DNA from 3 places in the Paenibacillus sp. CECT 9249 genome. Region 3 is predicted to be linked to each of the others. Evidence: predicted binding sites of a transcription regulator. Region 3 holds the regulator's gene; each other region holds the start of a gene.

Region 1 (3,281 bases), on a different contig from region 3:
CAAGCTTACGCCAAAGCGGTCGGCGCGGATTACGAACAGCTGACGGATCCGGATCGCCCCGCTGCCATCGTATTGGATACGATCCAATATCGGGATATGGATACGGAAAAATATGTACAAACGAAAGCCATTCACGCGAAGGCAGGCCAAAGTATCGATGTAACGGCTTTCGAGGCGGAGACGGTAGATGAGACGGAGGGAGTCCAACTGACCGTTGCAGCCTTGACGGATCAATTTCCTATGGGAAAGAATCCGATCGGAGTCGGCGGATTGAATATCGTCGTTTCGGAACGAGTTATGAATCGACTGGCAGATTCCAAGGGGATGGCCGACATTGGGACATATCTCTATCTGAAAAGTACGGATCCGATGAAAACGCAACAGGAAATCGAAGAAATGAAAGAGCCGAATCTGTACCTTTACAATTTGCATCAATCCAGAAGACAGGAAGAACAAAAGATACTATTGATGTCCGTCTTTTCGTACGGCTTTATCGTCTTAATTTCGGCGATTTCCATTGCAAATATTTTTAATACGATATCGACGGGCATCGCCCTTCGAAAACGGGAATTTGCGATGCTGAAATCCGTTGGAATGACGCCGCGCGGCTTCGCGAAAATGATGAACTACGAAAGCATTTTTTATGGGATCAAGTCGTTGCTGTTCGGGCTGCCAATCAGCTTTGTCGTGATGTATGCGATCTACAAGACATTAACGAACAAATTTACCTACGGATTCGCCTTTCCGTGGATGAGCGTACTTTCTGCCATTGCCGCCGTCTTGGTCATCGTTAGTTTCGCCATGTTATATTCCAGCGCGAAAGTAAAAAAGGAAAACATCATTGATGCATTGAAGCAGGAGAGTATATAGAAGATAAGCCTGTCAAATTGTATTTCTATCCCGGAGATACCTTTAACGTCTAAAGAACCTATCATCCGCGTGTGGATGATAGGTTCTTTTCTATGGTTGAGGCGATGTCGCGAATGATAACTTCGAATTCGCTGTCAGTCCATCCGTTCCCGGAGAAAAAGAACGATCTCCTCGAATGCTCTCTTTACCTGGGGATTCGCGAAATCCTGATCGAATACATGCTCGCCGTCCTTGATCACGATAAGCTTGCTAGGCACGCCCAATTCCTTAAGTTTCTCATGGAAGGCGATCGATTGCTCAAGGGGAACGTCGGTGTCCCGGTCTCCGTGAAGCAGCAATGTTGGGGGGAATTGCGAATTGAGAGTGGAGAGCGGACAGTATTGCATCAGCAACTCCGGTTTTTGTATGGCATCGAATCCGGTCACTTCGGATAACCAAACACCGTGCTGTCTGCAAAATAAATAAAATTGGAAACGCGCCCAAGGACCTTCGGATATCTCCGTTTCGCCAATCGCCCGGTACGCATCCGCTTGGGCGACGATCGGTTTCCGGCGGTAATGTTCGCTTGGGGAAGCAATCCAATCCCCCGCGATATCGCCATAACCGTAAAGGGAGATAACGGCCAACGGCTTGACGGCCATCGTTCCTGCCAGCAGGCTTAAGTAAGCTCCGGCCGAGCTCCCGATGACGGCTACTTTGTCCGGATGGAACTGATAGTCCGGAATTGCAGTATGCCTTGCCCAGTTCAACGCGTCCTTCAAGTCTTCGACGATCTGCTCAAGTTTCGTTTCCGGCGCCAAGCGGTAATCGAAACTGATGATACTGAATCCTTCCTGCGTGAAATAGTCGATTTGCTCCCGGGGCAGCCAATTCCGATCCCCGAAGATGAAGCCGCCGCCGTGAAAATAGAGAAGCACGGGCGAGCCTTTGCCTCGATTGTAAACATCCGCGCGAATGGCAGCCCCCTGCTTCGTACGCTTGTAAATATGAGTGGTTTTCAAAACCGTTTCTCCTCTCCAATTGTTGACATTAATTCTATTATACAACTATTGTTTATTTCAATCTCTTTTTACATAAATTTCGGGGTACCTGCGAGTTGTGAAATAAGTTTTTGTACAAATGTGATGCGGCTCACAAGGTTGCCGGTCCATCCTCCTTATAATCGACTTACAAGGTTATAAGCCATATATAGGAGGTTGGTGGAAATGAACCGAGTGTTCGACGGAACCGATAAGATCGGCGACATTGTCGCCGAATTTCCAGGCGCTAGCAACTTGTTCAAACAATATCGAATCGATTTCTGTTGCGGGGGCGACCGTCAGTTGTCCGCCGCGCTGCGGCAGCGGGACCTTCATGAAGAAGAGTTCCTCGGTCAACTGAACGAAGCGTATCGGTTAGCCCGGCAGCAGCCGGACCCGAACCGGGATTGGCGCCATGTTCCTTACGGCGAGTTGATCGATCATGTCATCCATACGCATCATGCCTACTTGAACAAAGAACTGCCGCTGCTCAGCGAGTTTGTGACGAAAATATTGCGCGTTCACGGGGCGGGCCATCCCGAATTGACCGCACTCCATAAGCTGTTCCATGAGCTGAAAATGGAGTTGGAGCAGCATCTGATTTCCGAGGAAACGACGATTTTTCCGAAGATTCGAGAATACGAAGCAACGGGCTCGCAACAAACGCTTAGGGAAGCGGTCGATGCAATCGATAAGCTGGAGTCGGAACATGAATATGCCGGAGAATTGCTGAAGGAAATGAGGGCCGTTACAGAGCAATACCGCTTGCCGGAGCAAGCATGCAGAACCTATACGCTAACATTTCACAAGCTGGAAGAACTCGAATCGGATATGTATCAGCACATCCATCTCGAGAACAACATTTTGTTTCCCAGGATTGAAGCGGAAGCATAAAATCGCGCAAGGGGCAAGGGGATGTTTGAGGCCGACATCATGGGGCCCGGACATCCCGTTTTTTGCTTAAGGCGACTGGTTCATCTGCGACAGCGCTTCATAATCGACGATGATCAGCTCGTGAGTCTTCATGCGAATCACGCGCTCTTTCCGCAATTGGTTTAACAATCGATTGATCGTTTCGCGCGTCGTTCCGATCGCATTGGCCAGTTCCAAGTTCGTCATCGGCATTGGAATCGTAATCATGCCGTCCTTTTCCTCGCCGTAGCGATCCGCCAGTTTCAACAGGAAGGAAATGAAACGATTGTGCACGTCTTTGCCGGTGATGTGCTGAATGGTTTCCTGCAGTTCGCGAATCTTCTCTCCCATTAACTTGAAAATGTTGACGGCAAGAGCGGGGATGGAGAGGATCGTTTGTTCGAACGCCCCCAAAGGGATCGCAATCAACGTACTGTCGACGAGCGTTTCGGCGGTCGCGGGATAGGGATGCGGATCGAA
Region 2 (3,281 bases), on a different contig from region 3:
CGTTTCAACCCATCCGAACGACCATGGAATAAGCTGCACGACGACTTCAACGGCTACGCCGAGCGTCGCAATTTGCCACAGCAGCATCGTAGCGACCGTCATAAATGCGAATAGCGGTGAAATTTTCCCTTTGTTGCGTTTGCGCCAAAACCGGTAATTGACGAATATGCCGAAGCCCGACAGCCAGCTTCCGACGACGACCAAGGCGAGCGCGATATAGAAATAAGGCGACGCCTTCATCGGCGCGTAGAATGTATATAACACCGAGGCTTTATTCAGCAGAATGCAAATCACGCCTACGACGGTTCCAAGGGACATCAGTACGAACCCGCTCCAGCCGAGCCTGCGGGCCAGCGGAACGAGCGACCCGCCCAGCGTGGCCGATATTCCGGAATAGAGAAATCCGATAATAAAAAATGTTGTAAAGACGAGCGCCATCAATACGCCGTGCGCCGTAAGCAACTGGTAATACCCGATTCCGGCCGGCAGCGTCAAGCCCGCTCCGCGCACCAGACCTTGCAGCATGCCGGCGATGCCTCCCGCCAGCAGCGCCCCGAAAGCGAATAGGATATGCGCCAGCACCAAGCTCCCGTCTCTCGGATCGAATCGCTTCTCTTTCATCGAAAACCCTCCCACATTGTTCATCCTTTCGTTACGGTTAAGATACGACGATCTTCGCCTTCATCATTTCATGGGCGATGCCGCAATACTCGTTGCAGAGAATCAAGTATTCGCCCGGCTTGTCGAACGTATAGGACAAGTGGTTCACTTCCCCCGGTACGGCCATCATATTGACGTTCGTCCCGACGATCTGATAACCGTGCACGACGTCTTTGCTCGTGATGATAAAGTGAACCGTCGATCCTGCGGGAATTTCCATTTCGTTCGGATCGAATCCGAATGCGAAAGAAGTAATGACGGCTTCGTATTCCTTGTCTCCGACTTGCCGAATCCCCGGTTTGTCAAACGGCGGCGTAACGTCCACCTGCTGCGGATCGATCGTATGGGCGTGGCCCGAAGGCGGATTCATGCCCATGGCAAAGCCGGATATGCCGATCACTACCAGAAACACGGCAAGCATCGCAACACCGAAGCCAAGCCAAATTTTCTCCAGTCGATGAATATGCATCGCTTTCCCCTCTTTTCCCAAAATCGTTGGTTAATCGATTGTTCCCCTTTGCGCGGTTAATTGCGGGCCATAAACAGAACGAATACAAGCACCCATGCGACGATGATGAATGCGCCCAAGATCATGACGGACGCAAACGTTCCTTTCAACGAATGTTCGGTCTCCGTCCCCGTTTGCTTCGTCTCGGGTTTGCCCGTTTTCTCGTCGGTAACGATCGGATTTGCCATCTTCGTCCCTCCTTAACGTTTTGTGAGGTTTGCTCTTGACATAACTATAAAGTTTGCTTTTTGACGAAAATGTGATTTTTATCACAACGCTCAGACGATTTGTTTCTAATTTGTTACAAATTCCCTTTTACCGCGTGATAAATACACTTGACCGGCGGTGCAAGGAAAACGCCTGACGGCGCGGCGTCCATGGCGGTTCACTCGATGTCATATGTTCGCCCCTCCGGACCCGGGCGAAGCCTTCTCCGTCGGAAATGAGCCATCCGCGGCGCATCAATTAAATGCACCATCCGCATCGATGCACCCCCACATCGTGTCCAGTAAATGCATCACCCTCGTCGCGTCCAAGCCGATTGGGAACAAAAGAACCTTAGCAAGACATCAAACGGTCCTATTTATGCCAGATTTCGCGTCAAAAAAGAAAATAAGGAACGCATATACCTTATGAACAAATGTACATTCGCTAATAAAGCAATTTCGTTCCCTATCTGCGTAAAAAGAGCGGTTTCCTTCCATCATTTGCGAATTTCCGAGTACTAATAAGGTACATTTGTTCGCTATTAATCATGTACGAGCGCTCTCCGAACCCGGACATTAAAAAAGACCGGTGCCGGATGATATTCCGGCCTGGTCTTTGTTGAGTGCTGTTGAAACTGCTCTCAGTAACAGCGTATTCATCGCGAGCAACTGCAAATATACAGTTATAACCGCTTAACTGGCCCCATTTTACCGTTGCAACTGCGAAAATCAGGCTGTTGAAAAAGTGCTTTTGGACAAAAACTATGAATGGGAAATCGCGTCATTGCTGGGTTTTTGCGCCTCCCTCTTTGCGGAAAACGGGGTTTATCGACAGCCTGGAAAATCCAGTTACTCCGTGCATAAACCGCCCTTTCTATAGAATATCAGGCTTTTTAACTGGATATTTGCAGTTATTCGATCAAAATATTGTCATTTCGCCGCCATTAACTGGATTTTTGCAGTTACTGCAAACGCGAAACGAAGATTCCCGCAGCCGCTATTCTCTTGCCCGGATTCACCATGCGGGAGCCGATCGGCAGTTTATGCCACTTTTCCCTACGTTGTCGATCGGCTATCTATGCCACCGCTCCCTACCCTGCCGGTCGGCAATCTACGCTACCATTCCACACGCTGCCAATCGGCCATCTATGCTACGTTCCCTACGCTGTCGATCGGCTATCTATGCCACCGTTCCTCGCGCTGCCGGTCGGCATTTATGCTACCGTTCCCCGCCCTGCCGGTCGGCAATCGCCGCAATCGAAGCGGTCCGCATCCGATCCAACACCCGCGCCGACGCATCGGCATCCGCAACGCTATGCATCTCCAAGATCCATGCGCCGGCATAACCGTACTCCACCGCCATCTCCGTCAACGGCCCGATCGGAACGGATCCTAGGCCAATCGCATAATGGTCGTCGTATTCCCCGCGATTATCGCTCAAATGCAAAGCGACGGCATGCGGCAATACCCGTGGCAGCGCATCCAAGCAGTATCCCTCGCCGACGAGATGCGCATGTCCGGCGTCGAATACGATGCCTGCACGAGGCGAATTGACCCGTTCCAGTACGCGGAGCAGAAACTCGACGTCCGCGCCCAGCGACCTCGGGTAAGGAGGAATGTTCTCCAGCGCAATCTTCACCTTCGAGCCGGCGGTCTCTTCCAGCGCCCTGCGCACGAAGGCAGCTACCCGCTCCACCGCAGCAAGCTCGTCTTCCCCGCCGATCGTCCCCGCGGGTTGCGCCGCATCCTCTCCAAGATCGTCCAGCCTGCCGGCATGGAGAACGACGAAATCGCAGCCCAGCAAATCGGCGATCCGCAGCGTCCGCAGCATGATATTCATGCTGGCAGCCGCCTCTTCAAGCGTAACCGCCGCCGGATTGCAGGCCGTAATCGGCGTATGGATCGTC
Region 3 (3,281 bases):
CAAATTGACCGAGCTGCTGTTCGCGCTGCTGCCGCAACGTTCGAATGACGGAGGCGCAACCGAGGCGGGGCAGTTCGTGCACCGTCTGCAATGGCAAGAGCTGCAGCAAGAATGGGAGCCGCTTGCCGATCTGGAGAACAACATCTATATTGAATCAAACGAAGTGCTGCGCGCCGCGGATAAATTGATTAACGAATTGAAGGACAATCAAGAGGAATTCAGCATCCAAAGCATCGTGACGGATCTTGCGGGACTGTTCAAGGACATGGCGAGACATCGCGACGAATTGCGTCTTTTCATGAAATTGAACGATCCCGCAACGGTTTATTGGCTCGAGGCGAACGCTAACTTCCGCAGCAAGTCGCTGCAAATGTTCGCCGTTCCGGCCGATGTCAGCCGGCAACTGAAGGAATATTTCTTCGACGCCAAGAAGAGCATTATTATGACTTCCGCCACGCTTACGGTGGATAAATCGTTTCAGTACTTTTGCGAGCAATTGGGACTCGTCGAGGCGCAAGAACAAGAGAAGCTCCGCAGCGTTCAGCTTCCGTCTCCGTTCCAATACCGCAAACAGGCGCTCGTCGTCATTCCCCGCGATTTTCCGACGTTGAAAGGATCGTTCGCAGACGCCGATTTCATCGCAAAACTGGTGGAATCGCTTGCGGAAACGGCGGTAGCGACGCAAGGACGGATGCTTGTCTTGTTTACATCGTACCGCATGATGAAGCAAGTATACGAACCTTTGAAAGAAATACTGAACGCCAGCAATATTCAAGTTCTGGGACAGGGCATCGATAGCGGCAACCGCAGCAAGCTGACGCGCCGTTTCCAGGATCAATCGGCATCCGTATTGCTCGGAACGAGCAGTTTCTGGGAAGGCGTCGATTTGCCGGGGGATGCGTTAACTTGTCTCGCCATCGTGCGCTTGCCGTTTCAGCCGCCGAATCATCCGCTGATGGAAGCGAAATCGGATCTTTTGCAAAAACAGAAAAAAAATCCGTTCATGAAGCTTTCCGTGCCGCAAGCGGTCATCCGTTTCAAGCAAGGATTCGGACGTCTCGTTCGAACCGCGCAGGACCGGGGCATCGTCATTATATACGATACGCGCGTCATTGAATCTTACTATGGCAAATATTTTTTATATTCCTTGCCTGGACCGAAAATGGAGCATATGCCGCTCCACCAAATCGTTCCGAGAATACAAGAATGGCTGTCGCAAAACGAAGAAATGGAGGTTGCCGATGAAAGCGGAGAAAATATCTGAAGCGGTCGTGCGCCGTCTTCCGATTTATTTGCGTTATCTAAACGAATTGCAACAGCGGGAAGTGTTGACCGTATCGTCGCAAGATTTAGGATTGAAATTGGATTTGAACCCCGCGCAAATCCGTAAAGATTTGGCCTATTTCGGTGAATTCGGACGCAAAGGCATCGGCTACGATGTCGCTTATTTAATTCAAAAAATCAGACAAATATTGAAACTGAATCAACCTATTAATGTAGCGCTCGTCGGTGCCGGGAACTTGGGTCATGCGTTGAGCAATTATAATGCCTATTTAAAAGACAACATGAAAATCGTTGCCGTCTTCGACGCGTACGAACCGAAGATCGGTTCGAAATTGAACGCTTTGACCATTCAACCGATGAGCGAGCTGAAGGAGACGGTCCAACGGTTGAACGTACGAATCGGCATTATTACGGTTCCGGCCGCGGAGGCGCAGCATGTCGCCGATCAATTTATCGATGCGGGGGTAAAGGCGATCTTGAATTTTGCTCCGGTCATTTTGAAAGTGCCGCCTCATATTCGAATCCATACGGCCGATTTCACGACCGATCTATTAAGCCTGGCCTATTATTTGCAAAACGAAAAGGAGTCGGAAGAACATGACGAAGCAATGGATGATTAAAAACGGGTACTTCGCCACACTGGACGCGGATCGGCCGGTTGTATACGGATATATGGTCATCGAAGACGACTTGATCCGTTACGTCGGCGGCGATCTTCCGGACGACTTGCCGGATGAGATCGAAACGGTGGACGGCAAAGGCTTGTTCTTCATGCCGGGCTTAATCAACACGCACGGACATGCCGCCATGTCTTTGCTGCGCGGATACGGGGACGATCTTGCGCTGCAAGTGTGGCTGCAGGACAAAATGTGGCCGATGGAAGCCAAATTTACGTCGCAAGACGTATACTGGGGCACCGCCCTATCCGTGCTCGAAATGCTCAAGGGCGGCACGACGACGTTCCTCGATATGTACGATCATATGGACGAAGTGGCGAAAGTAACGGTACAATCCGGCATTCGCGCCTGCTTGATGCGCGGCGCCATCGGGTTATGTCCGGAAGAGGTCCAAAAAGCCAAATTGGCGGAAGCCATTCAGTTCGCGCAGGATTGGCATGGCAAGGCGGAAGGGCGTATTACGGCGATGATGTCTCCGCACGCTCCTTATACTTGCCCGCCCGCTTTTATCGAACAATTCGTGCAGGCGGCCCACGATCTCGATTTGCCGCTGCATACGCATATGTCGGAAACGCGCGCCGAAGTCAAGCAGAATGTGAAAGATTACGGTTTGCGGCCGGTCGCTCATTTGGAGAGACTTGGCTTTTTCTCGCGTCCTTCGCTAGTGGCCCATGCGGTTCATTTAACGGACGACGAAATCGAGGTGCTTTCGCGCCATCAAGTAAGCGTGTCGCATAATCCCGGCAGCAATCTGAAGCTGGCGAGCGGCGTAGCGCGCGTTCCCGAACTGCTCAAAGCGGGCGTTACCGTATCGCTCGGCACCGACGGCGCCGCCAGCAACAACAATCTCGACATGTTCGAAGAAATACGATTGGCGGCTCTCATCCATAAAGGCGTCTCCGGCGATCCGACCGCGGTTCCCGCCGCCGAAGCGCTCCGCATGGGGACGGTATATGGCGCGCGTTCGATCGCTTTGAACAACGTCGGCTTGCTGCAAGCCGGCATGAAGGCCGATTTCATCGCGATCGATATCGATCAAGCGCATTTTGTGCCGCACACCGATCTCATTTCTCATGCCGTCTATTCCGCGTCGGCGAAAGACGTGGCTCATGTCTGGGTGGACGGCAAGCCAATTGTGCGGGACGGCGAATGCCTGACGTTGGATGAAGAAAAAGTGCGCCGCGAAGCGCAGGCTTGCTTCGAAGGCTTGCTGCAGCGGTAGAAAGGATATTTGCCGGCATGAATAAAAGGAAATGGATTATCATCGTCTTGTGCGCCGCGGTCCTGCTCTTGATCGGCCTGCATCAATATTACGTTTAT

Evidence for each region. The regulator Rex, encoded in region 3, represses fermentation and respiration genes when NADH is low (regulators of the CRP and FNR family bind a similar motif). The targets are predictions, from matches to a motif close to TTGTGAAATATTTCACAA.
Region 1: ric (iron-sulfur cluster repair di-iron protein) is a predicted target of Rex. The motif match lies at 1,990-2,007, and genes of this name have one in related genera.
Region 2: LQ229_RS19060 (cytochrome c oxidase subunit 2A) is a predicted target of Rex. The motif match lies at 1,426-1,443, and genes of this name have one in related genera.

Annotation. Positions count from the first base shown of each region.
Region 1 is NZ_CAKKLI010000013.1:12,292-15,572, forward strand. Features, by position in the region: gene LQ229_RS11900 (FtsX-like permease family protein) at 1-870, shown strand, start outside; gene LQ229_RS11905 (alpha/beta hydrolase) at 1,005-1,871, opposite strand; gene ric (iron-sulfur cluster repair di-iron protein) at 2,076-2,783, shown strand; gene LQ229_RS11915 (Crp/Fnr family transcriptional regulator) at 2,850-3,281, opposite strand, start outside.
Region 2 is NZ_CAKKLI010000032.1:5,362-8,642, reverse strand. Features, by position in the region: gene LQ229_RS19070 (b(o/a)3-type cytochrome-c oxidase subunit 1) at 1-645, opposite strand, end outside; gene LQ229_RS19065 (cytochrome c oxidase subunit II) at 659-1,129, opposite strand; gene LQ229_RS19060 (cytochrome c oxidase subunit 2A) at 1,186-1,356, opposite strand; gene LQ229_RS19055 (sugar phosphate isomerase/epimerase family protein) at 2,594-3,281, opposite strand, start outside.
Region 3 is NZ_CAKKLI010000004.1:244,886-248,166, forward strand. Features, by position in the region: gene dinG (ATP-dependent DNA helicase DinG) at 1-1,264, shown strand, start outside; gene LQ229_RS06265 (redox-sensing transcriptional repressor Rex) at 1,242-1,904, shown strand; gene LQ229_RS06270 (amidohydrolase) at 1,882-3,183, shown strand; gene LQ229_RS06275 (DUF5590 domain-containing protein) at 3,201-3,281, shown strand, end outside.